4 regions of the Streptomyces sp. NPDC026377 genome follow, and region 3 is predicted to be linked to each of the others. Evidence: riboswitches for the same ligand, from Rfam matches in the RefSeq annotation. Region 3 holds a riboswitch; each other region holds the start of a gene.
What was found. A riboswitch is a leader RNA that binds a small molecule or an ion and turns the genes downstream of it on or off. The one in region 3 is predicted to bind cobalamin.
Positions count from the first base shown of each region.

Region 1 (7,074 bases), on a different contig from region 3:
GACGCCAAGCTCGCCGCGCTGATCGACGACATGTTCGCCAGCCAGCGCACCGCCGAGGGCGTGGGCCTGGCCGCCAACCAGATCGGCGTGGACCTGAAGGTCTTCGTCTACGACTGCATGGACGACGAGGGCGTGCGCCACGTCGGCGTCGTGTGCAACCCGGTCCTAGAGGAGCTCCCCGCCGACCGCCGGGTCCTGGACGAGTCCAACGAGGGCTGCCTGTCGGTCCCGACCGCCTACGCGGAGCTGGCCCGCCCCGACTACGCGGTGGTGCGCGGCCAGGACGCCGAGGGCAACCCGATCCGGGTGCGCGGCACCGGCTACTTCGCCCGCTGCCTCCAGCACGAGACGGACCACCTGTACGGCTACCTGTACATCGACCGCCTCTCCAAGCGCGACCGCAAGGACGCGCTGCGGCAGATGGCGGAGAACACGCCCCGGTACGAGGTCGTCCCGAACGACTAGTCGTCCATACGTACGGCGAAGGGGCCCGCGCCACCGACGGTGCGGGCCCCTTCGCCGTATCCGGAGCCTAGAACTCCTCGTCGAAGCCCACCGAGCCCTCGACCGCCACCTGGTAGGCGGACGGGCGGCGCTCGAAGAAGTTCGTGAGCTCCTGGACGCCCTGGAGCTCCATGAACGAGAACGGGTTCGAGGAGCCGTACACCGGCGCGAAGCCGAGGCGCGTCAGGCGCTGGTCGGCGACGCACTGGAGGTACTCGCGCATCGACTCGGTGTTCATGCCCGGCAGACCCTCGCCGCACAGGTCGCGCCCGAACTGCAGCTCCGCCTCGACGGCCTCCTTGATCATGTCGGTGACCTGCTGCTGGAGCGCGTCGTCGAAGAGGTCCGGCTCCTCCTTGCGGACGGTGTCCACGACCTCGAAGGCGAAGTTCATGTGCATCGTCTCGTCGCGGAACACCCAGTTGGTGCCGGTGGCGAGGCCGTGCAGCAGACCGCGCGAGCGGAACCAGTACACGTACGCGAAGGCGCCGTAGAAGAACAGGCCCTCGATGCACGCCGCGAAGCAGATCAGGTTCAGCAGGAAGCGGCGGCGGTCGGCCCGGGTCTCAAGCCGCTCGATCTTTTCGACCGAGTCCATCCACTTGAAGCAGAACTGGGCCTTCTCGCGGATGGAGGGGATGTTCTCCACCGCGTCGAACGCGGCCGAGCGGTCGTCCGGATCGGGCAGGTAGGTGTCGAGCAGCGTCAGATAGAACTGGACGTGCACGGCCTCCTCGAAGAGCTGACGGCTCAGATACAGCCGCGCCTCGGGGGAGTTGATGTGCTTGTACAGCGTCAGGACCAGGTTGTTCGCCACGATCGAGTCGCCCGTGGCGAAGAACGCCACCAGCCGCCCGATCATGTGCTGCTCGCCCGGCGAGAGCTTGGCGAGGTCGGCGACGTCGGAGTGGAGGTCGACCTCCTCCACCGTCCAGGTGTTCTTGATCGCGTCCCGGTAGCGCTCGTAGAAGTCCGGGTAGCGCATCGGACGCAGGGTCAGCTCGAAGCCCGGGTCGAGCAGGTTCTTGTCGGTGGAGCTCATTACTGGCAGGCCTCGCAGGACTCGGGGTTCTCAAGGGAGCAGGCGACCGCGTCGGCGTCGGGGGCCGCCTGCTGGACGGGGATGGGGGCGCTGGCCTGCGCGGCGCGGGCGATGCGCGTGGCCGGGCGCGAGCGCAGGTAGTACGTCGTCTTCAGCCCCTGCTTCCAGGCGTACGCGTACATCGACGACAGCTTGCCGATGGTGGGCGTCTCCAGGAACAGGTTCAGCGACTGCGACTGGTCCAGGAACGGGGTGCGGGCCGCGGCCATGTCGATCAGGCCGCGCTGCGGGATCTCCCACGCCGTGCGGTAGAGCGCGCGCACGTCGGCGGGGATCCAGCTGAAGTCCTGGACCGAGCCGCTCGCCTCGCGCAGCGCCTCGCGGGACTGCGCGTCCCACACGCCGAGCCTCTTCAGGTCCTCCACCAGGTAGGCGTTGACCTGGAGGAACTCACCCGAGAGCGTCTCGCGCTTGAAGAGGTTGGAGACCTGCGGCTCGATGCACTCGTACACACCGGCGATGGAGGCGATGGTCGCGGTCGGGGCGATCGCGAGGAGCAGCGAGTTGCGCATGCCCACCGCGGCGATCCGCTCGCGCAGCGCCGCCCAGCGCTCCGGCCAGTTCAGCTCGACGTCGTAGTGGTCCGGGTGCAGCACACCGCGCGCCGTACGGGTCTTCTCCCAGGCGGGCAGCGGGCCCGACCGCTCGGCCAGGTCGCAGGACGCCTCGTACGCCGTGAGCATGATGCGCTCGGCGAGCTTCGTCGACAGGGCCTTCGCCTCGGGGGAGTCGAAGGGCAGGCGCAGCTTGAAGAAGACGTCCTGCAGGCCCATCGCGCCCAGGCCCACCGGACGCCACTTGGCGTTGGAGCGGCCGGCCTGCTCGGTCGGGTAGAAGTTGATGTCGACGACCCGGTCGAGGAAGGTCACGGCGGTGCGGACGGCCCCGTCCAGCCGCTCCCAGTCGATCTCGCCGGAGGCCAGCACGAAGGCGCCGAGGTTGACCGAGCCGAGGTTGCAGACGGCCGTCTCGCCGTCGTCGGTGACCTCCAGGATCTCGGTGCAGAGGTTCGAGGAGTGGACCGTGTGGCCGGGCTCCGCCGTCTGGTTGGCGGTCCGGTTGGAGGCGTCCTTGAAGGTCATCCAGCCGTTGCCGGTCTGCGCCAGGGTGCGCATCATCCGGCCGTACAGGTCCCGCGCCGGGATCGTCTTCTGGGCCAGACCCGCGGCCTCGGCCCTGCGGTAGGCGGCGTCGAACTCCTCGCCCCACAGGTCGACCAGCTCGGGCACGTCGGCGGGGGAGAACAGCGACCAGGTGCCGTCCGCGTCCACCCGGCGCATGAACTCGTCCGGGATCCAGTGCGCCAGGTTCAGGTTGTGCGTGCGCCGGGCGTCCTCGCCGGTGTTGTCGCGCAGCTCCAGGAACTCCTCGATGTCGGAGTGCCAGGTCTCCAGGTAGACCGCCGCCGCGCCCTTGCGCCGCCCGCCCTGGTTGACCGCCGCCACCGAGGCGTCCAGCGTCTTCAGGAACGGCACGATGCCGTTGGAGTGGCCGTTGGTGCCCCGGATGAGCGAGCCGCGCGAACGGATGCGGGAGTACGAGAGGCCGATGCCGCCCGCGTGCTTGGACAGGCGCGCCACCTGGTGGTAGCGGTCGTAGATCGAGTCCAGCTCGTCCAGCGGGGAGTCCAGCAGATAGCAGCTGGACATCTGCGGGTGGCGGGTGCCGGAGTTGAAGAGGGTGGGGGAGGACGGCAGGTAGTCGAGCCGGCTCATCAGCCCGTACAGCGAGGCGACCTCGTCCAGCGCGCGCACCGAGTCGTTCTCGGCCAGACCGGCCGCGACCCGGAGCATGAAGTGCTGGGGGGTCTCGATGACCTGGCGGGTGATCGGGTGCCGCAGCAGATAGCGCGAGTAGAGCGTGCGCAGGCCGAAGTAGCCGAAGCGGTCGTCGGCGCCGTCCGCGAGGGAGGTCGCGACCAGCGCGTCGAGGCGGGCCGCGTGCAGCCGCACGAAGTCGGCGGTGCGGTCCGCGATCAGCCCCTCGCGGTGGCCGACCTCGACGGAGTCGGAGAACGAGACCGAGCCCTGACCCGCGGCCTCCTCGGCGATCGTGAGCGTCAGCAGCCGGGCGGCGAGGCGGGAGTACGCCGGGTCCTCGGAGATCAGACCAGCGGCGGCCTCGGTGGCGAGCCCACGCAGCTCCGCCTCGTCCGAGCGCGCGTTGCGGCCGCGCAGCGCGGCGGCGGCGACACGGCCGGGGTCGGTGTCCGGCAGGTCGGCGGTGAGGTCGGTCAGGGTCCGCAGCAGGGCGGTCCCGGGGGCATCGGCCGACTCCTCGGCGATCGCTGAAGCGGGATCCGCAGGGGCGATGGTCACGTGGGGGCACTCCTCGCTCGGCACGGGGCCTCGGGGAGCGTGCGGGCACGCGGACACACCCCTTCGGGGGTACGCCGCGTCCACTTGCCCATTCCGCGAGGCCCTGGACGTCTGGCACCCGGGCCGGACGGCCAGGGTGCGCTGTCGGCAGGTCCTCGGACTGACCAAGTACGCAAATGCGTACCAGTACACCGTTGCGGGACAGTTCCGGATTTGCACCGGATTCCCCTGCGGCGACAGCGAGCATGAGCATACATCTTGTGCCGGGCTGTCGTGGTGCCCCCACATGTTGTGTCGCATCCGTACCGGAGTGTGTGTGCTGGGTAGTTGCTTCACCGCGGGCCGGCCGGGGCCTGTCGCGCGGTTCCCCGCGCCCCTGAGGGGAGCTGCGGATGCCGTAGGCCGGAACCGCGAGGCGGTCGTGGGCATTCCCCGGAGCCACGAAAACGGGCCGCCGGGTTTCCCCGGCGGCCCGTCCAACGTCGTTCGGCTCAGTGCGTCGAGCCCGCCGTCGCCGGGGGCAGTTCGACCTCCACGCCCGGGTCGCCCGCGTCCGCCGTGTAGTCCCGCGGGGACGTCTCGTCGACCCCGTCGGGGGCCTTCACGGCCCGCAGGACGAGCGTGAGAACCACCGTCACCGCCACGTTCAGGACGAAGGCGGTGAGGCCGATGTAGCCGATCTCACCGATGGCGGGGATCTCCTTGGAGCTGCCGCCGAAGTGCTTCTGGGTGGGGGAGGCGACCCCGTACGCGGCGAGCGTGCCGTACACCATGCCGGCGGCCCAGCCCGCGAGCAGCGCCCAGCGGTGGAACCAGCGCGTGAACAGTCCGCCCACCAGCGCGGGGAAGGTCTGGAGGATCCAGATGCCGCCGAGCAGCTGGAAGTTGATCGCGACCGTCTTGTCCATGGTCAGGACGAAGACCAGCGCGCCCACCTTCACCAGGAGCGAGACGATCTTGGAGACCTGCGCCTCCTGCTTCGGCGTGGCGTCCGGCTTGATGAAGTCCCGGTAGATGTTGCGGGTGAACAGGTTCGCGGCCGCGATCGACATGATCGCCGCGGGGACGAGGGCGCCGATGCCGATGGCCGCGAACGCCACGCCCGCGAACCAGTCCGGGAACATGTCCTCGAAGAGCTGCGGGATGGCCAGCTGGCCGTTCTTGACCTTGACCCCGGCGGCGATCGCCATGAAGCCGAGCAGCGCGAGCAGCCCCAGCATCAGCGAGTAGAGCGGCAGGATCGTGGTGTTGCGGCGGATCACCTCGCGGCTGCGGGAGGAGAGGGTCGCCGTGATGGAGTGCGGGTACATGAAGAGCGCCAGCGCCGAGCCGAGGGCCAGCGTGGCGTAGGTCCACTGGCCCGCGTCGCCGGGGACCAGCGCGCCCGTGGGCTTGCCGGCCGCGTTGGGCGTCTCGAACTTGTGCCGGGCCGCCGCGAAGATGTCGTCGAAGCCGCCGAGCTTGACCGGGATGTAGATGATCGCCACCAGGATGACGATGTAGATCAGCGTGTCCTTCACGAACGCGATCAGCGCGGGGGCGCGCAGACCCGAGGAGTAGGTGTACGCGGCGAGCACCGCGAACGCGATCAGCAGCGGCAGGTCCTTGACGAACCAGTTGCCGGAACCGCCGACGCCCATCACGTCGAGCACCGCCTGGATGCCGACGAGCTGGAGCGCGATGTAGGGCATCGTGGCGAGGATGCCGGTGACCGCGACCGCGAGCGAGAGGCTCTTGGAGCCGAACCGGCCGCGGACGAAGTCCGAGGTCGTCACATAGCCGTGCTTGTGCGAGACCGACCACAGCCGCGGCAGGAAGGTGAAGATGAGCGGATAGACCAGGATCGTGTACGGCACCGCGAAGAACCCGGCCGCGCCCGCCGCGTACACCGCCGCCGGGACCGCGACGAAGGTGTACGCCGTGTAGAGGTCGCCGCCGAGCAGGAACCAGGTGACCCAGGTGCCGAAGGAGCGGCCGCCCAGGCCCCATTCGTCGAGGCTGTGCTCGTTCTCGGCGCGGCGCCAGCGGGCGGCCATGAAGCCGAGGACCGTGACGGCGAGGAAGAAGAAGATGAAGACGCCGAGCGCGACGCCGTTCACCCCGTCGCCTGCTGCGAGAGTCACTTGCCCTCACCCGCCTTGCGGCCCTGCTGGTCGCGCTGCCACAGCTTGTACGCGAGCATCGTGAGCGCGGTGGAGATGACCACCCACAGCATCTGGTACCAGTAGAAGAAGGGGATCCCGGCGAGTGCCGGGTCGGCCTTCGCGTACGAACCGACCCACAGCATCGCCACGAAGGGCGCGATCAGGCAGAGCGCGATGACCACGCGCACCGGCGTGATCACCGCTCTCGGCGTTTGCGTTGTTTCCGGCATGGTGGCTTTCGTCCCCTCGCAGTGCTCACCTGTTGCAATGCGCACGAAATCTAGGGGACGGAATCCCGCCATGGAAGACCTGTACCGGATACCGGACGTCAGCCGGTGAGGAGGGTCGGTCCGTGGGCCGCTTGAGGCGGGCCACGCTGTGTTGTCCCGGGGGTAACCCCCGGACCCCCAGCCGGTCGCGGGCCGGGCCGCCTCAGTCCGTCGGGCGCTTCAGTCGCGCGACGAACTTGTAGCGGTCGCCGCGGTAGACCGAGCGCACCCACTCCACCGGCTCGCCGTCGCCGTCCAGGGAGTGCCGGGAGAGCATCAGCATCGGCAGGCCCACGTCCGTGCCGAGCAGTCCGGCCTCGCGCGGGGTGGCCAGCGACGTCTCGATGGTCTCCTCGGCCTCGGCGAGCCGCACTCCGTACACCTCGTTGAGGGCGGTGTAGAGAGAGGTGTACTTGACGAGCGAGCGGCGCAGCGCGGGGAAGCGCTTGGCCGACAGGTGGGTGGTCTCGATCGCCATCGGCTCGCCGCTCGCCAGGCGCAGCCGCTCGATGCGCAGCACCCTGCCGCCCGCGGCGATGTCGAGCAGCCCGGCGAGCGTGTCGTCGGCCGTCACATAGCCGATGTCCAGGAGCTGCGAGGTGGGCTCCAGGCCCTGGGCGCGCATGTCCTCGGTGTAGGAGGTCAGTTGCAGGGCCTGGGAGACCTTGGGCTTGGCGACGAAGGTGCCCTTGCCCTGGATGCGCTCCAGGCGCCCCTCGACCACCAGCTCCTGGAGG
Region 1 covers NZ_JBVHPV010000002.1:322,610-329,683, reverse strand. Annotated here, with positions in the region: gene def (peptide deformylase) at 1-465, shown strand, start outside; gene ACZ4MU_RS05565 (ribonucleotide-diphosphate reductase subunit beta) at 533-1,546, opposite strand; gene ACZ4MU_RS05560 (ribonucleoside-diphosphate reductase subunit alpha) at 1,546-3,924, opposite strand; cobalamin riboswitch at 4,054-4,177, opposite strand; gene mctP (monocarboxylate uptake permease MctP) at 4,416-6,023, opposite strand; gene ACZ4MU_RS05550 (DUF3311 domain-containing protein) at 6,044-6,298, opposite strand; gene ACZ4MU_RS05545 (GntR family transcriptional regulator) at 6,501-7,074, opposite strand, start outside.
Region 1: it holds a riboswitch for cobalamin, as region 3 does, so the genes downstream of both, ACZ4MU_RS05560 (ribonucleoside-diphosphate reductase subunit alpha) here and ACZ4MU_RS10420 (cobalamin biosynthesis protein) in region 3, are expected to answer to the same signal.

Region 2 (7,074 bases), on a different contig from region 3:
CGGTGAGTTCGGCCGCGAGCCCCGCCAGGCGTTCCCGGGCCTCGGGAGGCTCCAGGATCTCCACGCGCGCCCCGAGCCCGGCCAGTTGCGCGGCGACGACCTCCGGGGACGGGCCGTCGATCTCCATCTCCAGCCACCCGTCGTCCCGCCGCCCGCCCAGGCGCAGCCGGCCGCCGAACAGCATCCCGAGGACCCGCTCGGCAGCGGGCTCGGCCCGTCCCCGGACGGTCGCCCCGCGCATCCGCTCCTCCATGGGCGCGGCCAGCTCCCGCCAGACCGTGGCCAGGTCGAATCCTTCCGGGCGGACGACGCGATCCCCGGTCACCTCGACGGAGGTGACCCGGTCGAGCCGGAAGATCCGCAGCCCCGCGGGGCCGGGGCCGGATCCGGTGCCCGCCGCGCCAGAGCCCGGCTCCTCCCTCTCCGTACCGGCCACGAGGTAGGGCACTCCCGCCTTGGTGACGATGCCCAGCGGGTGAACCGTGCGGATACCGGCCGGGCCGCCGGGGCGGGTGTATCCGAGCCGGATCCGCAGACCGTCCACCACCGCCCCCTGGAGGGTGTCCAGCAGGAGCGTGCCCGCCGTGACGGGCAGGCGCGACCAGTCCGTGCCGTCCGTCGCGGCCGCCCCGGCCGCCGCCTCGGCGTCGGACCGGAGCGTCGCGGGCAGTGCCCGGATCAACTTCCGCAGCGCGGTCCGCAGTTCGGGTGAGACCGCGGATGGACCCGCGACCAGGAACATCGCGCGGATCTCGGCGGCGGTCAGACCGGAGAGATCCGTGCGGGCGCCGCCGACGAGCGACCAGCCGCCCCCTCGGCCGTGCTGCGAGTACACCGGGATGCCCGCGCTCGCCAGCGCCTCCAGATCGCGGCGCGCGGTGCGTTCGGACACCCCCAGCTCCGCCGCGACCTCGCGCGCCGTCACCCGCCCCCGTGTCTGCAGGAACAACAGGGTCGCCACCAGTCGATCGGCTCTCATGCCGGTCATTCTCTTTCGGAAAGTGGCCAGGAGATGGCCAGTTCTGTTCCGAGGATGAGGACAGACCGAGCGCGGACGGATCAGCGGGACGATCGCGGGCCGCACCGCCGCGCCATCGCCTCACAACCACCAGGGAGAGAACATGATTGTGGTGACCGGAGCCACCGGGAACGTCGGACGACACCTCGTACGGCACCTCGCCTCGGCGGGCGAGCGGGTGACCGCCCTCTCCCGCCGGGCCCCCACGGGCGACCAGCCCGCCAACGTGCGTTTCCAGCAGGCCGATCCGGCCCGGCCCGAGAGCCTCGAGCGCCCGCTCGACGGGGCCGAGGCGCTGTACCTCCTCGTCCCCGGGAGCGGTGACGGCCTCGACCCGTACGCCATCCTGGACACGGCGCGAGCCGCCGGGGTCCGGCGGCTCGTCCTCCAGTCCTCGCAGGCCACCGCGACCCGCCCGGACTCCCCGGCGCACGGCCGGCTGCGCGCCTTCGAGGACGCCGTACGGGGGTCGGGCCTGGAGTGGACGGTCCTGCGGCCCAGCGGATTCGCCTCCAACGCCTTTCTGTGGGCGCCCTCGATCCGCTCCGAGCGGACGGTCACGGCACCCTTCGGTGACGTCGCCCTGCCGGTCGTCGATCCGGCCGACATCGCCGCGGTCGCCGCCCTGGCCCTGTGTGCGAGGAGCCACGCGGGCCGGACGTACGAGCTCACCGGGCCGGCCCCGGTCTCACCCCGTGAGCAGGCGCGGACGATCGGCGACGCGCTGGGAGCGCCGGTGCGGTTCGTCGAGCAGAGCCGGGCCGAGGCGAGGGAGACGCTGCTGCGATTCATGCCGGAGCCGGTTGTCGAGGGCACGCTCGGCATCCTCGGCGAGCCCACGCCCGGGGAGCGGCGCGTCAGCCGGGACGGGGAACGGCTCCTGGGCCGGGCCCCGCGTTCGTTCGCCGACTGGGCGGCGGAGAACGCCCCGGCCTTCAGCTGACGGCGTCCGGGGCGGGCGCGGGCGCGGCACCGTCCCGGGGCGCGGGGATGGCCGCGTCGTCCCCGTCGCGGGGGCCGGGCGCGACATCGTGGCCGGGGCCGGACGCGGCCTGGTCGCGGACGGCACCGGGCCGGGTCCGGCCCGGCGCTTCGGTGGCCGCGGCGGTGCGCACCGCCCACCGCTGCTCGACCCTGGCGAACCGCCAGTACGCCAGCGCCGCCGCCCACACCGCGACGAAGAGGCCGACGATGATGAACCCGACGTTGTCCAGGTCGAGGCCCGCGACCCACCCGGTGACGGCGTCCCGCAGATCCAGCTTCTCGTGCAGCACGCCCACCAACTCGATCGTGCCGATCAGGAAGGCCACCGCGATGGAAAGACCGGTGATGGTGAGGTTGTAGAACACCTTGCGCACCGGGTTGGAGAACGCCCACTGGTAGGCGAAGTTCATGAAGGTTCCGTCGATGGTGTCGAACAGGCTCATCCCCGCCGCGAAGAGCAGCGGCAGACACAGCACCGCGTACCAGGGCAGCCCGGCGGCGGCGCCCGAGCCCGCCATCACCATCAGGGTGACCTCGGTGGCGGTGTCGAAGCCGAGGCCGAAGAGGAAGCCCAGCGGGTACATCTGGCCGGGCCGGGTGATCGACTTGGTGAAGCGCCCCAGGAGGCGGTTCATGAACCCCCGGGAGTCCAGGTGCTGTTCCAGCTCCGCCTCGTCGTACGTCCCGGCGCGCATGGCCCGGAACACCCGCAGGATGCCGACGAGGGCCAGCAGGTTGAGTGCGGCGATGAGGTAGAGGAACGATCCGGAGACGGTCGTTCCGACCAGGCCGAGGGTCTGGTGGGTGGGTGAATCGTCGTTCATCAGGGTGCCCGCGAGCTGGGCGCCTCCGGCGACCAGCGCCGCCATGACGACCACGACGCTGGAGTGCCCGAGGGCGAACCAGAAGCCGACCGAAACCGGGCGCTTGCCGTCGGCCATCAGCTTGCGGGTGGTGTTGTCGATCGCGGCGATGTGGTCGGCGTCGAAGGCGTGCCGCATCCCCAGGGTGTACGCGGTGACGCCGAGTCCGAGGCCGAACGTCTTCGAGCCGACCTCGTAGTGCTCGGGCACCACGAGCAGGAAGAGGATGCCGAACGCGACGACGTGCAGGGCGGCGATCACCGCCAGCAGCCATGCGGTACGTACGGTGTCCTCACGTCGCCAGTGGAATGTGGCGGCAGGGGTGGGCAGGGTCATTCGTTCACGCTCCAGCACCTCGTGGATCATTACGCGAGATGCCGTGGCCGGTCTCCTGGCTTCCGGGTGTCGCACCGTCCCCGCCTTCCCAGCGACCTCACGGCCACCAGTGGCACAACGGGACGGGCTACCCGAAGCCGTTCATGGCCTGAACGACATGGGGCCCGATCACAGTGGCGAGGGCCGCTCCGGTCTTGCACCGGTCTTCCCGAACACCACGGCTCGCCAACCGTAGGTGCGACCCGCCCCACCTGCAAGTCTGGCTGCGGGCGCGGGTATTGCAGATCACATTCCGGGCAGGACGTCGGGGCACCCGGCCGGGTTGCGAGCGGCACCCGTGGTGTCGGCCGCGGCCCCCGGCCGGGGGCCGTCGGCGCTCCACCCGCCTCTCAGACGCAGGAGTGGTCGAGCAGACCGGCCCAGGTGCGGGGGCCGACCAGGCCGTCCACATCATGGCCGCGGTAGCCGCAGACGTACTGGAAGGACTTGACCGACTTGGTGGTCCCGCTGCCGAAGATGCCGTCGACGCGGGTGCGGAAACCCTGGTCGGTGAGCCGCTGTTGCAGGAACCTCACACAGGTTCCGGTGTCGCCCTGCGAAAGGAACGGCCTGCTCTGCGCGCAGCCGGCGGCGCTCGACGCGGCCGGGGCGGCCGCCTCGGCGGGGGCGAGCATGCCCGCCCCGCCCAGCACTCCCGCGCTGACCAGCGCGACGACAAGGATCCGTACCTGTTTCATGGGGCCTCCCGTTGGCAGGGCGACGACGTGTGGCGTGCACACGTGTCGCCGGGCTGCGACGGCGGACCGGTGCGCCGCCGCCGGAAGGGCCACGCTAGGGAGAGGGGTGGCCGCGAGGCGTCGCACAGGGGGTGGAGATATCTCCTGCAACCAGAGCGGTAGGCGGCCCGGCCCTCCACCCGGTGCGGCAGCCGAGCCGCGCCTGCCGGTCGGAAGGTCGCACGGTCCGGCCCCGTGCTTCTCCCTCCGCCTCAGGACGCCGGTGTGGGCCCCTCGATCTGTTCGCTGATCCACTGCATGCTGCTCGCGTCCATCCCCTTCACATACGTCACCGCGTTGTGCCGTCCGCCCCGGATGACTTCGAGGTGGGTATGGATGGGGCCCTTGTTTCCGTAGGTGGCGATGTACTTGTTCACCTTGGGGATGACGGACGACTCCTTCGTGCCGTACTGGAAGGCGAGGTACACGTCCGGTCCCCTGGCCGCGATCAGCCGCTTGGAGAGCACCTCGGGGTTGTTCTCCGCCTTCTCCTTGGGGTGGCCGTTCCACAACGGGGAGTCCGGGACGATGTCGGGGCCGGAGGCGATGACGGCCTTGAACTTGTCGGGGTGCTTGAGGACGGCCTTGAGGCCGGCGAAGCCGCCGGAGGAGGAGCCCATGAAGGCCCAGCCGTCGCGCGACTTGATCGTGCGGAAGTTCTGCCGCATGAGGTCGGGCACGTCCTCGGTCAGCCAGGTGCCCATCCTGGGCTGGCCGGGGATGTCACTGCCGTCCCAGTAGAGACCGCCGTCGTCCGGCTTGGGGTTCAGCACCGGCATGGCCAGCAGGAACGGTTTGCCCTTGCCCTCGTCGGCCCACTTGGAGATGGACGACTCCAGCTTGAGGTTGTTGTCCATCCAGTAGTTGTTGGGGAAACCGGGCCCGCCGGGGAGGGCGATCAGGACGGGGAAACCGCTCTTCTCGTACTTGGGGTCGTCGTACTGCTTCGGCGCCCAGACCCACACCTTGCCCGTGAAGCCCGACTTCTTGCCGGTGATCTTCACGACGCCGACGTGCGTGCCGTCACCGAGCGTGCTGGAGATCTTGAAGTCGGCGGCGGGCCCGGTCGGCATCAGGGTCTTGGAGTCCACGGGCTTCTGCGGCGCGGCGCCGGGTTTGCTGTCGATCTTGCCGTACGAGATGGGATCGCCCTTGTCGGTGAAGGGGGGTATCTCGAAGTAGCTCATGACCGGCCACGCGATCGCCCCCACCAACCCCACGCAGACCACCACGAGAAGCCATCGCCGGGCCTTGGAGGCGCGGCGGTGGCCCCGGGACTCGTACGTCTCGGCCCCGTCCCTGGTCCTGGTGGTCGCGTGCGACATCGATGACTCCGGCTTGCTGCGGCCCCTCGGGGCACGACGGTCGTGTTCCGCCTCCGGGGATGGACAAAACAGATGCAAGGGTTCCAAATTTGCCAAACTGTGATCAACGTTTGACGGGGAGCGGACCGACACGGACAGTAACGGAACACCGGATCGCCACGCCCGACGCGCCCAGGCGGAGCAGATCCGCGAGCGGCTGGGCTGACCACTGGGGTTGGCGGCGCGGGGCGGGAAACGGCCCCGGAATACGGAACCCGCACTGACGACTCGTCAGGTCACCGGAGCAACAGATCCGCGACCGGGGTCGGCACCCTCCGTGGGGGTCCGCCGTCCGGGTCCGGATCCCGGACGGCGCCCACGGACGGGTTGCCGCCCCGGACCAAATCCTCGCGGGCCCAGGAACCCCAGTCAATCCTCTGGTTTTCTTTCGAACGCCCAAGGAATACCTTGGGGTTTTATGACTCTCGATGATCTCCGCGTCTTCGTCGCCGCCTGCGAGACCGGCAATCTGAGCGCTGTGGCGCGCGATCTGTCCCGTACGCAGTCGGCGGTGAGCCAGCACGTCAAGCGGCTGGAGGCCGAGCTCGGCCTGCCCCTCCTGGAGCGGCGCCCCCGCGGGGTCGCCCCCACCCAGGCGGGGCGGATCCTCCAGCAGGCCGCCGCGCAGGGCATCGGCCACATAGAGCTGGCTCTGCGTCAGCTCCGCCAGCTCGGAGAAGGCGTCGGCGGCACCGTGCGGATCGCCACCGGGGCCACCACCGTCCGCCACTTCATGTCCGACGCGGTGGTGCGCTTCCGGGGCGCGCACCCCCACGTCGGCCTGGAGTTCCGTACCGAGAACTCCAGCCGCGCCTGCGTCGACGCGCTCGCGGCGGGGGACTCCGATCTCGCCTGGATCACCATCGGCCCGCCCGTACGGGGCATCGAGCAGCGGCCGGTCATCGAGCTGCCCTGGGTCCTCGCCGTCCACGCGGACGACCCGCTCGCGGACAGGAGCAGTGTCGAACCGGCCGACCTGGCCGCGATCCGCCACATCCAGCTGCCCGCCGACTCCCGGTCCCGGCACCACCTCGACCGGCAACTGACCGGTCTGGACGTCAGCCTGGCCTCGACCACCAGCGTGGCGGACTGGGACACCGCGATCCTGCTGGCCGAGCTGGGGCTCGGCCACGCCGTGGTGCCGGCGCTGCCCGGGTGGACCGCCTCGGCCCCGGGCGCCGTGCGTTTCGTACCGCTGCCGGCGCTCCCGCCGCTGGCCGCGGGCTGGGCGGTGCGCCAGTGGGACGCGCTGGGGCCGCTCGCCCAGGAGTTCGCTGGCACCGTCGTGGACACGCTCACGGGCACGGGGTGACGGGGGGCACCGAACGGGTGCGAAAACTTTCTCCGGTTCGTCGGCAACCCCGGCCCGCGCCGCACGTCGTCAGGGGTGAAGGGCGTCGTCCGACGCCCTTCGGCCGACCTGGAGACGTACTACGTGAACACCACGAAGCACCAAAGCCGCACCTACGCGCGCGGGGCCGCCACCGCCGGACTGCTGGCCGCGCTCGCGCTGCCCGCTCTGGCCGGTACGGCCCACGCCGACGGCGGCACGCAGCCGCGCCACCTGGCCGGCAGCGGCCCCGCCCCGGCGTCCGCCGAACCGACCCTGGCGCCGTCCACCGCGCCCCAGCGCCCCGCACCCGCCAAGCCTTCCGTTTCCCCCGGCGGGCAGCCCTCCGCCGCGCCCAGCACGCCCCCCGGCACACCGGAGCCCGCGGCGCCCCCGACGAAGG
Region 2 covers NZ_JBVHPV010000017.1:11,184-18,257, reverse strand. Annotated here, with positions in the region: gene ACZ4MU_RS28280 (helix-turn-helix transcriptional regulator) at 1-979, opposite strand, end outside; gene ACZ4MU_RS28275 (NAD(P)H-binding protein) at 1,122-1,961, shown strand; gene nicT (Nickel transporter NicT) at 1,954-3,231, opposite strand; cobalamin riboswitch at 3,230-3,436, opposite strand; gene ACZ4MU_RS28265 (peptidoglycan-binding domain-containing protein) at 3,591-3,938, opposite strand; gene ACZ4MU_RS28260 (alpha/beta hydrolase) at 4,190-5,302, opposite strand; gene ACZ4MU_RS28255 (LysR family transcriptional regulator) at 5,760-6,653, shown strand; gene ACZ4MU_RS28250 (LPXTG cell wall anchor domain-containing protein) at 6,777-7,074, shown strand, end outside.
Region 2: it holds a riboswitch for cobalamin, as region 3 does, so the genes downstream of both, nicT (Nickel transporter NicT) here and ACZ4MU_RS10420 (cobalamin biosynthesis protein) in region 3, are expected to answer to the same signal.

Region 3 (7,074 bases):
CGCCCAGCAGCACCGTGGGGATCCCGGACGCCTTCAGCGCGGCCAGACCGTCCTCCCAGGCGCGTTTGCCGCCCAGCAGGCGCACGACGGCCACCGACGCGCCCTCGATCAGCGCGGGCAGCTCCTCCGCCACGTCGATACGGGTCGGGTTGCCGATCCGGAAGGGCGCCCCGGAGGCCCGGGCCGCCAGCAGATCCGTGTCGGCGGTCGACAACAACAGCACAGTGCTCATGCGGGTGCTCCAGGTGCGATGAAGGGAAGTCCTGCGGGCGCGCCCTGCTCGATGAGCCGCAGCAGCGCGTCCGTGTCCGCGTGTTCTTCGATGAGGTCGCCGAGGCGGTCCAGCTGCTCCTCGCGCAGCACGCCGAACGACGTGTCCGGGGCGGGCACGAAACGCCGTCCCGTGGCGCTCGCGACCAGCTCCAAAAACCGTCGTCTGAATCCGTCGCTCTCAAGTGACCCGTGCCAGTGCGTCCCCCAGACCGCACCGACCCGGCATCCGTCCAAGAAGGCTTCCCCGCCCAGCACTTCGGCGACGCCGTGGTGGATCTCGTATCCCTCCACGGGCTCGCCCAGCGCCTCGCCGGTCGGCCGTGCAAGTGTCTTCTCGGCCGCGAACCGCACCCGCACGGGCAGCAGTCCAAGACCCGTCACGGAGCCCGTCCGTGACTCGACCTCGTCCTCGATGTGCTCGCCGAGCACCTGGAACCCGCCGCAGATCCCCAGCACCGGACGCCCCTCGGCCGCCCTGCGCGCCAGCTCCCGCGCCAGCCCCCGTTCCCTCAGCCACTCCAACGCCCGGACCGTGCCCCGGGTTCCCGGCACGACGACCAGATCCGCGTCGGCCAGCTCCTCGGGCCGGTCCACGAACCGTACGATCACGCCCGGTTCGGCGGCGAGCGCGTCCACATCCGTGAAGTTGGACATCAGCGGCACCGCGCACACCGCGACCCGCAGCACGTCCTCGCCGACCGGCGGCGCCACCACGGACTCGCGCACCGCGCCGCGCAGCGAGACGCGAAGGCCGTCCTCCTCGTCGATGCCGAGTCCGTGCGCGAACGGCAGGATCCCGTACGTGTGGCGCCCGGTGAGGCCGCGCAGCATGTCGATGCCGGGTTCGAGCAGCGAGACGTCGCCGCGGAACTTGTTGACGATGTACCCGGCGACCAGCGCCTGGTCCTCGCGGCTCAGCAGCGCCGTGGTCCCGAAGAACGAGGCGAACACCCCGCCCCGGTCGATGTCGCCGACCACCACCACCGGCAGCTTCGCGGCGCGCGCGATACCCATGTTGACGATGTCGGTGCGCCGCAGGTTGATCTCGGCCGGGCTGCCCGCCCCCTCGCAGATCACGGCGTCATATGTGCCCCGCAGGCGCTCCAGGCAGTCCACGACCGTGCCCAGAAGCGCCTCCTGGCGCCCGCCGTGGTAGCCGCGGGCGCTCAGTTCGCCCACCGGCCTGCCCATCAGCACGACCTGGCTCGAACGGTCGCTCCCCGGCTTGAGCAGCACGGGGTTCATCAGCGCGGACGGCTCCACGCGCGCCGCCTGCGCCTGCATCGCCTGCGCGCGCCCGATCTCCGCGCCCTCGCGGGTGACGAAGGAGTTCAGGGACATGTTCTGTCCCTTGAAGGGCGCGACCTTCACGCCCCGGCGCACCAGCCACCGGCAGATCCCGGCGGTGACGACGCTCTTGCCGGCGTCCGACGTGGTGCCCGCGATCAGCAGTCCGCCGCTCATGTCCGTACCTTCCTCACCGCGATCGCCACGCCCAGCGCCAGCCAGCCCACCCGGCGCGACAGCCGCACCGCCCGCTCGATGTCCGCCACTTCCACCGCCCGGCCGTCCCCGTTCAGCACCGGCCGGTGCTCGACGCGGCCGCCGTAGGAGAGGGTGCCGCCGAGCCGTACGCCCAGCGCCCCCGCGAACGAGGCCTCCACGGGCCCGGCGTTGGGGCTCGGGTGCCTGCCCGCTTCGGAGCGCCACGCGCGCGTGGCGGCGCGCGGCGCGCCTGAGGCCACGGCCGCGAGCGCGGCGGTGAGCCGGGCGCCCGGCCAGCCCGCCACGTCGTCCAGGCGCGCCGAGGCCCACCCGTACCGCAGATGGCGCGGCGAGCGGTGGCCGACCATCGCGTCCAGGGTGTTGACCGCGCGGAACGCCACCAGGCCCGGCACGCCCGCGAGCGCCCCCCACACCAGCGCGCCCACCACGGCGTCGGAGGTGTTCTCGGCGACGGACTCGACGACCGCGCGCGCGATGCCGGGCGAGTCCAGGGACTGCGGGTCGCGCCCGCACAGGTGCGGCAGCCGCGCGCGGGCCGCCTCGACGTCGCCCGCTTCGAGGGCCGCGCCGATCGCGCGGGCCTCCCGGCCCAGCGAAGTGCCGCCCACCACGGCCCAGGTGGCGGCGGCGGTCAGGGCGACGGAGGCGGCGGGGCGACGGCGTACGGCACGGGTGGCGAGCAGCGCGGCGCCCGCGGCGCCTCCGGCGCACACAGCTGTGTGCAGCGCGCCCCAGCCACGGTGGTCGCGCCACAGCGCGCGCTCCACGGCCGCCGCGGCACGGCCGAACGCGGCGACCGGGTGTCCGCGGCGGGGGTCGCCGAGGAGGAGGTCGCCGAGGAGACCGGCGGTGGCGCCGTACGCGAAAGTGCGATCGGCACGCATGGGGTCAGCCCGCCGCAACGCCGCGGGGAGCTCCGGTACGTCCGGGGGGTGCCGGCAACAGGCAGGCGCGCATGGCGGTATGTCCTCACTCAGGGTGTCCGCGCCCTGGTACGACGTCGACCGGCGGTGAGAGTTCCTGGCTCACGGGGATGCATTCCCCGATGACAGTGGCGGGACCGCGCCGGATTCGCACCGGCTTCCTCTTCTGCCGCCGTAAATGGCTCGGGCAGTCCACCATGCCCGGGAACGCCCGTCAACTCGCTGCTGACCTGCGACGGGAGAGTGTGCGCAGGCACACAGGAAACCGCCCCCCGGCAGGGCCGGAGGGCGGTTGTGGAGGGTGCGGCGCGGCTCGTCGGCCTACTTGGCGACGATCAGGTTGATGCCGTACGCGACGGCTGCCGCGCAGAGCGCGAAGCAGAGGTAGGCGGTGGTGCGGGCGACGGCGATGTTGCCCTTGCCGGCCGCCGCCGACTGCTGCTTGGCGAGACCGACGATCCCGACGGTGAACAGGCCCACCAGGCCGACGGTGACGATGAGGCTGACACCGAAGACGGTGCCGAGAGCTGCCCAGTCGATGTGCATGACGATTCCTTCGGGGAGCGCGGCCGGGTCAGACGACGGCCGGGCGGGCCGGGTCGGCGGGGGACGGCGCCGGGATGGTGGCCGTCAGGTCGACGGTCACGGCGGCGGCGGTGGGCGGCGGGGTGACCGCGGCGATCGCGGTGGTGACGACACCGGCGGGCTCGGCCGGGATGGCGGCCGGGGCGTTGGTGACGTCGTTGTGGTCGACCGGCTGGCGGCGCGACAGCTTCCAGATGAAGCCGGAGCCCCCGACCAGCAGGACCGCCACGAGGACGATGCCCCAGGTGCCCTGTCCGGCGAAGAACTCGGCGCCGGCGCCGACCAGGCCCGCGGCGGGCAGGGTCAGGCCCCAGGCGATGAACATCCGGGTCGCGGTGGACCAGCGGACCACTCCGCCCTTGCGGCCGAGGCCGGCGCCCATGACGGAGCCGGAGCAGACCTGGGTGGTGGAGAGCGAGAAGCCGATGTGCGAGGAGGCCAGGATGACGGTCGCGGCACCGGACTGGGCGGCGAAGCCCTGCGGCGGAGCCAGCTCGGTCAGGCCCTTGCCCATGGTGCGGATGATGCGCCAGCCGCCGAGGTAGGTGCCCATGGCGATGGCCATGCCGGCCGAGACGATGACCCACAGCGGGGGGTTGGCGCCCGGGTGCAGCACGCCGCCGGTGACCAGGGCGAGGGTGATGATGCCCATGGTCTTCTGCGCGTCGTTGGTGCCGTGGGCGAGCGAGACGAGACCGGCGGAGGCGATCTGTCCGGCCCGGTAGCCCTTGGCGGTGGCCTTCTCGGCCGCCGGGTCGGCGTTCCGGTTGATCCGGTACGTCAGCCGGGTGGCCAGCATGGAGGCGACGCCCGCGACGATCGGGGCGGCGACGGCGGGGAGCAGCACCTTGGTGACGACGGTCGAGCCGTTCACGGAGGACCAGCCGGCCGACATCACGGCCGCGCCGATCAGACCGCCGAACAGGGCGTGGGAGGAGCTGGACGGCAGCCCGAGCAGCCAGGTCACCAGGTTCCACAGGATGGCGCCGACGAGCGCCGCGAAGATGACCTCTGTTCGGAGGCCCTTCTCGTTGATGATGCCGCCGGAGATCGTCTTGGCGACCTCCACCGACAGGAACGCGCCGACCAGGTTGAGCGCGGCCGACATGGCGACCGCGGCTTTGGGCTTCAGGGCGCCGGTCGAGATGGTCGTGGCCATCGCGTTGGCGGTGTCATGGAAACCGTTCGTGAAATCGAACACTAGAGCTGTCACGACCACAATGGCGAGCAGCAGCGTGATGTGTTCCATTTACCCAGGCAATCGTTCGACGTCAGTGGCGCGACGAACGTAAGCAACCTGGATGAACGGAAGGTGAACTGGGCCGGACCGCACGGTGTATCCATCCTCTTCTTGGCCGGGATTTGGGGCGGGCGGTTACGGATGAAGCGCACATATCGGCCATAGAGCCCATGAGCGAGATTCCGCTCACCCCTCCGCCCCCGGCCCGGACCCTGCGAGGATCACTGCCATGGGAGAGCCGAACGACTCCGCCGCGACCGCCGAGGCCTGGGCCGAGCTGACCGCGACCGCACGCCGCACCGCCGAGGCGGGACTGGTGGTCGGAACCTCGGGCAACGTCTCCGTGCGCGTCGGGGACCTGGTGCTCGTCACCCCCAGCGGGGTGCCGTACGAGCGCCTCGGCCCCGATGACACCGTCGCCGTCGACCTCACCGGCCGCCAGGTCGCCGGCGCCCTGCGGCCCACCAGCGAACTCCCCATGCACCTCGCCGTCTACCGGAACACCGGCGCCCGGGCCGTCGTCCACACCCACGCCGTCCACGCCACGGCCGTCTCCACCCTGGTCACCGAGCTCCCACCGGTCCACTACATGACCGCGGCCCTCGGCGGCCCGGTCCGTGTCGCGCCCTACGCGCTGTACGGGACCGAGGAGCTGGCCGGGAACATGCTCAGCGCCCTCGACGGCCGCACCGGCTGTCTCCTTCAGAACCATGGCACGGTCACCTACGGAGCCACCCTTTCCCAGGCATACGACCGCACCGCTCAGCTGGAATGGATGTGCCGGCTCTGGCTCACCGCCTCCTCCGTGCCCGGCCGCACCCCTTCCCTGCTCTCCGCCGCCGACCTCGGCCGGGCCGCCGAGCAGTTCCGCGGGTACGGGCAGCGCTGACGTCCGGTACGCCACACGTGTCCCCCTGAGCCCCGCCCACTGGCCGTGGCGCCGCTTACTGCCGACACTGGAACCGTGCGCCCGGCTACAGCGACGGCAGCGGCCGTCACCACACTCATCGGCGTCGGCGCGGCAGCGGTGGCCGCCGGACGGTACGCGAGCGACGCGGCCCTCAAGGCGCCGCCGGGCCGCCCGCTGCCCGCCGACCCCGAGCTCACCGTGCACGCCACGGCGCCCGGACGGATCACCCTGACCCGCTGCCTGGCCTCGCTGCGGCCCGGTCTCTACGGCATCGAGGGCCCCGGCGTCCACGCGGTGATCGGCGAGGTCGTCGACGTGCCGCACGCCGCGGACACCGTGGTGCGCCGCCTGGAGCGGGTCACCCGGGGCAGCCCGCAGCCGGGTGACCGCGTCCGGCTCACCCCGCAGGTCCACCACGGCACCCCGGCCGAGGCACTGGGTCTGCGCCACGAGGACGTCGAGATCCCCGCGGAGCTCGGCGTGCTGCCCGCCTGGCTGGTGCCGGGCGTCCGCAGCACCTGGGTGATCACCGTGCACGGTCTGGGCACCACCCGGGAGCACCCGCTCAACGTCATGGGGTTCCTGCACCGCCACCGGCTGCCGGTGCTCGACCTCGCCTACCGGGGCGACGCCGGCGCCCCCCGCCCCCCGGGCGGCCTCGGCCACCTCGGCGACTCGGAGTGGCGCGACCTCGACGCCGCGATCCGCTACGCCGTACGCTCCGGCGCCCGGCACGTCATCCTGTACGGCTGGTCCACCGGCGCCACCATGGCGCTGCTCGCCGCCGCGAACTCCGGGATGCGCGAGCGCGTCCGCGGCGTCGTCCTGGACTCGCCGGTGCTCGACTGGGAGGGCACCGTGCGCGCCCTCGCCGTCGCCCACGGCGCCCCGAGCGCGCTGCTGCCGCTCGCCGTCCGGGCCGCGCAGGGCCGCACCGGCCCGCACGCCGGCCGGCTGCGCGGGGCGGCCGACCCGGCCGCCCTGAGCGTGCCGACGCTGGTCTTCCACGGCCCCGGCGACACCCTGGCCTCCTGGCCCCTCACCCGCCGACTCGCGGAACGCCGACCCGACCTGGTGACCCTTCACACAGTGCCGGACGCCCCGCACGCCGCGATGTGGAACGCCGACCCCGGCCGCTACGAGGAGGCCCTGCGGCGCTTTCTGACCCCGCTGATGTGACAGGCGGTGCCGAACGGCCCGTCAGTGACGCACGGGGCCCGCGGCGCCGCGCCGGCGATCAGGGCGCGTGTTCCGCTTCGGTTTTCGGGACGTCACCGCGAGGCGCGCTCCCGGGGCCCGCCGCCGCGTACGCCGCCGTGCCGGGCCCGCGCCGAAGGCAGGCGTCCGCCATTCCGTTTGGGCTTTCCGGCCGTCAACGGGAAGACTGCATCCGTGACGTCCCGGAAGCCTGAAGAGAAGTTGCCGCGAGACTCCAGACTGCGGCTTGTCCGCACACCGCACGCGAAGGACGCCCGGCCGCTCGCCAGCGCCCGCCGCGCCGTGAGCGACCGCCGCTCGCGGGCGTCCCGGCCGCCCGAGGGCACCCCGGCCCCCGCCGAACTGGCCCGCCAGGCCAGAGCGGTGCTCGCCGACGCCGTACGCGTCGCCCGCTGGGCCGACGCCGAACGCGCCCGGGG
Region 3 covers NZ_JBVHPV010000004.1:7,396-14,469, reverse strand. Annotated here, with positions in the region: gene cobN (cobaltochelatase subunit CobN) at 1-232, opposite strand, end outside; gene ACZ4MU_RS10425 (cobyric acid synthase) at 229-1,737, opposite strand; gene ACZ4MU_RS10420 (cobalamin biosynthesis protein) at 1,734-2,663, opposite strand; cobalamin riboswitch at 2,720-2,917, opposite strand; gene ACZ4MU_RS10415 (hypothetical protein) at 3,024-3,248, opposite strand; gene ACZ4MU_RS10410 (inorganic phosphate transporter) at 3,277-4,536, opposite strand; gene ACZ4MU_RS10405 (class II aldolase/adducin family protein) at 4,757-5,416, shown strand; gene ACZ4MU_RS10400 (alpha/beta hydrolase) at 5,492-6,616, shown strand; gene ACZ4MU_RS10395 (hypothetical protein) at 6,938-7,074, shown strand, end outside.

Region 4 (7,074 bases), on a different contig from region 3:
CCGTTCGGGGTCGGAGCACATGCTGGCTTGCAGGGCTCATTTGACCTCTTCCGCTTCACCGACGATCCGGCCATCGTCTACACCGAGGGATACGGGGTGGGTCATCCAACCGCCAACCCGGACACGGTCAGGGACTGCTCGCTCCGTTACGATCACCTCCAAGCCGCCGCCCTGTCCATCCCGGACTCGGCGAAGCTGATCCGGCACGTGATGGAGGAGCGCTATGGGGAGCAACCTGGAACTGAGCCGCGCTCGTTGGCGTAAGTCCAGTTACAGCGGTGATCAGGGCGGCTCCTGCGTCGAATGCGCCACCCTCCACGGCGCCGCCTGGCGCAAGTCGTCGCACAGCAGCGACCAGGGGGGCGACTGCATAGAGGTCGCAGACCTCCCCCACACCGTCGCCGTCCGCGACTCCAAAGTCCCGGACGGCCCGGTCATCACGCTCTCTCCCGCCGCGTTCGGCGCGTTCGTCAGATCCGTTACGGCGTGACCTGAAGCTCCTTGATGCCGTTCAGCCACGCTGAACGCAGGCGGCGCGGGTCGCCCGCGAGGGTGAGGTTCGGCAGGGCGTCCGCGATGGCGTTGAAGATCAGGTTGATTTCCAGCACCGCGAGCGACTTGCCGAGGCAGAAGTGGGGGCCTCCGCCGCCGAAGCCGAGGTGGGGGTTGGGGTCGCGGAGGATGTCGAACCGCTCGGGCTCGTCGAAGAGTTCGGGATCGTTGTTGGCGGAGGAGTAGAACAGGCCGACGCGGTCACCCGCCTTGATCTTCTCGCCGCCGAGCTCGGTGTCCTGGACCGCCGTACGCTGGAAGGACACCACGGGTGTCGCCCAGCGCACGATCTCCTCGGCGGCGGTCTCGGGACGCTCGCGTTTGTAGAGTTCCCACTGGTCGGGGTGGGTGAGGAACGCGTGCATGCCGTGGCTGATGGCGTTGCGGGTCGTCTCGTTGCCCGCGACCGCCAGCAGGATGACGAAGAAGCCGAACTCGTCGGCCAGCAGGTTGCCCTCGCCCTCTGCGGCGACCAGCGTGGAGACGATGTCCTTGGCTGGGCACTCCTTGCGCGCCGCCGCGAGGTTCATCGCGTAACTGACGATCTCCATGGCGGCTTCGGCGCTGATCTCCTCGGTGAGGGCGTACTCGGGATCGTCGTACGCCGCCATCTTGTTGGACCAGTCGAAGATCTTCGTACGGTCCTCCTGCGGTACGCCGATGAGTTCCGCGATCGCCTGGAGCGGCAGCTCGACGGCGATGTTGGTGACGAAGTCGAAGGAGTCGCGGCCTCGGGAGGCGGCGAGGGCCGTGTCGACGATCCGGCGGGCGCGGTCGCGCAGGGCTGATTCCAGCGAGCGGATCGCGCGCGGGGTGAAGCCGCGCTGGACGATCTGGCGGACGCGGGTGTGTTCCGGCGGGTCCATGTTCAGCATGATCAGCCGCTGGGCCTCGATCTGGTCACGGGTGATGTTCTCGTTGAAGCGGATGATCGCGGTGTTGGTGGTGGAGGAGAACAGCTCCGGGTGGGTGGAGACGTATTTGACGTCGGCGTGCCGGGTCACCACCCAGTAGCCGTCGTCGCCGAAGCCGGCGAGACCGTGGGGCTGCGAGCACCAGAAGACCGGGGCGGTCTGCCGCGCCTCGGCGAACTCCGGGTACGGGACGCGGTCCTGGAGCAGGTCGGGGTCGGTGAAGTCGAACCCCTCGGGAAGGTGGGGGCAGCGCATCGGCAGCTCCATCCGGTCGGCACGTTCGGACACGTTCCTGACGATCCATCAGATTTGCCTGAAAGGTAGTAACGGGTTCTACAAGTCGCAAGGGTGCGGGGGGTGTTCGTTCTCGCGCGGGAGCGCGCGCGGTACGTGCACAACCCTTGCGTACCGGGGGTAGCCCTCACCAGACTGCAAGCGGAACTAGAACGCGTACTAGTTCGGTCCGCAGCGGCTCCGGGAGGCCCTGCGGCCGGGCTTGGAGTCGTTGAGGAGAGGACGAGCTCATGGCCGCGGAACCCGTCATCGTCGAAGCCGTACGCACGCCGATCGGCAAGCGCGGAGGCGCTCTCGCCAATCTCCACCCCGCCTATCTGCTCGGCGAGACCTATCGGGAGCTGCTGGGGCGTACCAGGATTCCCGCGGACTGCGTGGAGCAGATCGTCGGCGGGACGGTCACCCACGCCGGCGAGCAGTCGATGAACCCGGCGCGCAACGCGTGGCTGGCGATGGGGCTTCCGTACGAGACGGCGGCGACCACCGTGGACTGCCAGTGCGGCTCGTCCCAGCAGGCGAGCCACATGGTTGCGAACATGATCGCGGCGGGGGTGGTGGATGTGGGGATCAGCTGCGGGGTGGAGGCGATGTCGCGGGTGCCGCTGGGGTCGGGGTCCAAGCACGGGCCGGGCAAGCCGTTCCCGGACGAGTGGAACGTGGACCTGCCCAACCAGTTCGAGGCGGCGGAGCGGATCGCGCGGCACCGGGGGCTGACGCGCGAGCGCGTCGACTCGCTCGGGCTGCTCTCGCAGGAGCGGGCGGGGGTGGCGTGGGCGGAGGAGCGGTTCAAGCGGGAGACGTTCGCGGTGCAGGTGCCGACGACGGAGGAGGAGCAGGCGGCCGGGCAGGGGATGTGGCGGCTGGTGGACCGGGACGAGGGGTTGCGGGACACCTCCATGGAGGCGCTGGCCCGGCTGAAGCCGGTGATGCCGACGGCGGTGCACACGGCCGGGAACTCCTCGCAGATCTCCGACGGGGCGGCGGCGATCATGTGGGCGTCGAAGCGGATGGCGCGGGCGCTGAAGCTGCGGCCCCGGGCGCGGATCGTGGCGCAGGCGGTGGTGGGGGCGGATCCGCACTTCCATCTGGACGGGCCGATCGATGCGACGCGGGCGGTGCTGGGGAAGGCGGGGATGTCGTTGCGGGACATCGACGTGGTCGAGATCAACGAGGCGTTCGCGTCCGTGGTGCTGTCGTGGGCGCAGGTGTTCGACCAGGATCTGGAGAAGGTGAATGTGAATGGGGGGGCTATTGCGCTGGGGCATCCGGTGGGGGCTACGGGGGCTCGGTTGTTGACTACTGCGCTGCACGAGTTGGAGCGGGGGGGTGGGGAGGTGGGGTTGGTGACTATGTGCGCGGGGGGTGCGTTGGCTACGGCGACGATCCTGCAACGCTTGTAGCGGGCCCCTCCCCGCCCCTTCCCCAAACCCTCCGGGGGTCCGGGCTCCGCCCGGGTCCGTTGCTCCCTGCGCCCCGGTGGGGGCTGGCCGCGCAGTTCCCCGCGCCCCTGAGCCCCGGGGCTTCGCCCGGGGCCCGCAGGCGAAGCGCCGGCCGAAAAGCGGTCGGCCGTCGGTCCGGCAGGGGGAGCCCCGGAGGGGGGGGGAGGGGGGCCGGTACAGTGAAGGGGTTGTTCATGACCGTATGGGGGGAAGCCGGTGCGAATCCGGCGCTGACCCGCAACCGTGAGCCGCCACCAGAACCCCGCGGCGAGCCGGACCACCCCGACGGACATGACCGGCTCAACGGCCACCGGCAAACCGTCGGTGACCGGCCCGTCGAGGTATACGGGACCGAAGCCGGCGTGCCCCCGCGCCCGCCCGCCCCGGCCCCCGCAGGAGAGGCACCGCCCAGCCATGACCGTACGCCGCTGCGCCGCAGCGATAGCCGCCCTCAGCGTCGTCCTCGGCGGCGCCGCCACCAGCACCGCTCCCGCCTTCGCCGACGGCACGACCCCGGGGCTGTACGGAACGAAGGACCCGGCGTACGACGGCGTCTGGCGGCAGTCGCTCGCCCTGCTCGCCCAGGGCACGGTCGGTGTGAAGCCCGCCGCCCAGGCGGTCACCTGGCTCACCGGGCAGCAGTGCGACACCGGCGGCTTCGCCTCCTACCGCGCCGACGCCGCCAAGCCCTGCGACGCCAAGACGGTCCTCGACACCAACGCCACCGCCGCCGCCGTCCAGGCCCTCGTCGCCCTCGGCGACCACACCGACGCCGTGAAGAAGGGCGTCTCCTGGCTGAAGACCGTCCAGAACGACGACGGCGGCTGGTCCTACAACCCCGGCGGCAAGAGCGACGCCAACTCCACCTCCGTCGTGATCGGCGCCCTCGCCGCCGCCGGTGAGAAGCCCGGCGACGCCAAGTCCGCCAAGGGCGGCAAGTCGCCGCTCGACGCGCTGCTCACCTTCGCGGTGCCGTGCGACGGCACGCCGGGCGCGGGCGCGTTCGCGTACCAGCCGGACCTGAAGACGGCCAAGCTGTACGCGAACGCCGACGCCAGCGCCGCCGCCGTGACCGCCGCGTACGGCAAGGGCCTCGCCGCGACCGCCGGTCAGGCCGACGCCAAGGGCACCGCCTGCGAGAAGCCGGCCACGCCCGAGCAGGCCGCGCACAACGGCGCCGCGTACCTGGCCAGGACCATGGCCAAGTCGGGCCACCTCAACTCCGCGATGCCGGGCGCCGAGAACCAGCCCGACTACGGCAACACCGCCGACGCCGTCGTCGCCCTCGCCGCCTCCGGCCAGGAGGCCCAGGCCAAGGCGTCCCTGAAGTGGCTGGAGAAGAACACCTCCGGCTGGGCCAAGGAGAACGGCCCCGCCGCCTACGCCCAGCTCGTCCTCGCCGCGAACGCCATCGGCGCCGACCCGAGGGAGTTCGGCGGCGCCGACCTGGTCGCCCAGCTGAACGCCACCGGCCCGGCCCCCGCGGGCACGTCCGCCGCCGAGACGGGCAAGGCGGCCAAGTCCGCCGACGCCGACAAGAAGGACGACTCCTCCGGGATGTCGGTGTGGTGGATCGTCGGCGTCTTCTTCGTCGCCAGCGTGGGCGTCGGCTTCCTGGTCAGCGCGCGCAAGAAGAACGCGCAGAAGTGACCTCGGTCCGCCGCAGCCGCCGGCCGGTCCCGGCCGGTTTCGCCGCCGCCTTCGTCTGCGCCCTCGCTCTCGCGCTGACGCTCGGCGCGGCGGCGGTGGCCGGGCCCGCCCGGGCCGCCGGGTACCGCTACTGGTCGTTCTGGGAGCGGCAGGGCACGACGTGGACGTACGCCACGCAGGGCCCGGCCACCGCGCACCCCTCGGACGGTGACGTCCAGGGCTTCCGCTTCGCGGTCAGCGCCGGCTCCAAGGACGCGGCGGCCCCGCGCTCGGCGGCGACGTTCGCCGAGGTGTGCGCGGCCACGCCCGCCGAGCCCGGCAGCAAGCGCGTCGCGTTCGCCCTGGACTTCGGCACCCCGCAGGACGCGCCCGGTGGCGAGACGCCCCCGGCGGCGCGGACGGCGTGCGCGCGGGTCCCCGAGAACGCGACGGCGGCGGACGCCCTGGCGGCGGTGGCCAAGCCGCTGCGCTACAACAGCGCGGCCCTGCTGTGCGCGATCGCGGGCTACCCGAGGACGGGCTGCGGCGAGCAGGTGTCGGGGATGACCACGCACAAGGCCGCACCGAAGACGTCCGACAGCGGCCCTTCGGTGGGCCTGCTGGCGGGCGGGGCGGCGGTCCTGGCGGTCGCCGCGGCCGCGCTGTGGCAGTCCCGCCGCCGCCACCGGAACTGACGGCGTACCCGACCGATGCCCACCGACGACGATCACCGCGAGCGGCCCACGCCGCCCTGCGGAAGGCCCCGCACGAATCCGGCCGGAGGCCCGGTGGCTGCCGCGGCCCCACAGCCGCAGGACGCGCCCGCCGGAGGCCTGGCGCCCCGGCGGCCCGTCGCCGAGCGGCGCCGCGTCCCGAGGCGCCCGGCCGCGCCCCGTGCCCCGTACGCCACCCGGGCCAACGCCCTGCACCCCGGGGCCTGGTGGCTCTGGGCGCTGGGGCTCGCCACCGCCGCCTCCCGCACCACCAACCCCCTCCTCCTCGCCCTCCTCGTCACCGTCGCCGGGTACGTCGTCGCGGCGCGGCGCACCGACGCCCCCTGGGCCCGCTCGTACACCGCCTTCGTCAAGCTCGGCCTCGCCGTCGTCGCCGTCCGGCTCGTCTTCAACATCGCCCTCGGCTCGCCGATTCCCGGCACCCACACCCTGCTCACGCTCCCCGAGGCCCCGCTCCCCGACTGGGCGAAGGGCATCCGCCTCGGCGGTCCCGTCACCGCCGAGGGCATGCTCTTCGCGCTCTACGACGGCGCCCGCCTCGCCGCCCTCCTCATCTGCGTCGGCGCCGCCAACGCCCTCGCCAACCCGGCCCGCCTGCTCAAGTCCCTCCCGGGCGCCCTGTACGAGGCGGGCGTGGCCGTGGTCGTGGCGATGACGTTCGCGCCGAACATGGTCGCCGACGTCGCCCGCCTGCGTACCGCCCGCCGACTGCGCGGCCGTCCCACCGGCGGGATCCGGGCGGTCCTCCAGATCGGACTGCCGGTCCTGGAGGGTGCCCTGGAGCGCTCGGTGGCCGTCGCCGCCTCGATGGACGCCCGCGGCTACGGCCGCACCGCGCACGTACCGGCCGCCGTCCGCCGCACCACCACCGTCCTCACCCTCGGCGGACTCCTGGGTGTCTGCGCCGGTACGTACGGGCTCCTCGCCGCCGAAGGCGCCCGCTACGGTCTGCCGGTGCTGCTCGCGGGCCTCGCCGCGGCGCTGGCGGGCCTGCGCCTGGGCGGCCGCCGCACGGTCCGTACCCGCTACCGCCCCGACCGCTGGGGCGCCCGCGCCTGGCTGGTGGCCGGTTCCGGCGCGGCGGTGGCGGCGGCCATGATCTGGGCGGGTACGTACGCACCGGACGCCCTGCACCCCGGCGTCGTCCCGCTCACCGCCCCCACGCTCCCGCTCCTGCCCGTCCTCGCCACCCTCCTCGGCCTGCTCCCGGCCTTCGTGACCCCCGCCCCGCACCCGGCCCCCGCCCCGCCCGACCGCCAGGAGTCCCGATGATCCGCTTCGACGAGGTGTCGGTCACGTACGAGGACCGCCCCGCCCCCACCGTCCGGGACGTCGACCTCACCGTCCCCGAGGGCGAGCTGGTCCTGCTGGTGGGTCCCTCCGGCGTCGGCAAGTCCACGCTCCTGGGGACGGTCTCCGGTCTCGTCCCGCACTTCACCGGCGGCACCCTGCGCGGCCGGGTCACCGTCGACGGCCGCGACACCCGTACGCACAGGCCGCGCGAACTCGCGG
Region 4 covers NZ_JBVHPV010000019.1:117,028-124,101, forward strand. Annotated here, with positions in the region: gene ACZ4MU_RS30165 (helix-turn-helix domain-containing protein) at 1-264, shown strand, start outside; gene ACZ4MU_RS30170 (DUF397 domain-containing protein) at 224-490, shown strand; gene ACZ4MU_RS30175 (cytochrome P450) at 480-1,721, opposite strand; gene ACZ4MU_RS30180 (steroid 3-ketoacyl-CoA thiolase) at 1,991-3,160, shown strand; cobalamin riboswitch at 3,382-3,503, shown strand; gene ACZ4MU_RS30185 (prenyltransferase/squalene oxidase repeat-containing protein) at 3,614-4,849, shown strand; gene ACZ4MU_RS30190 (SCO2322 family protein) at 4,846-5,523, shown strand; gene ACZ4MU_RS30195 (energy-coupling factor transporter transmembrane component T family protein) at 5,662-6,834, shown strand; gene ACZ4MU_RS30200 (ABC transporter ATP-binding protein) at 6,831-7,074, shown strand, end outside.
Region 4: it holds a riboswitch for cobalamin, as region 3 does, so the genes downstream of both, ACZ4MU_RS30185 (prenyltransferase/squalene oxidase repeat-containing protein) here and ACZ4MU_RS10420 (cobalamin biosynthesis protein) in region 3, are expected to answer to the same signal.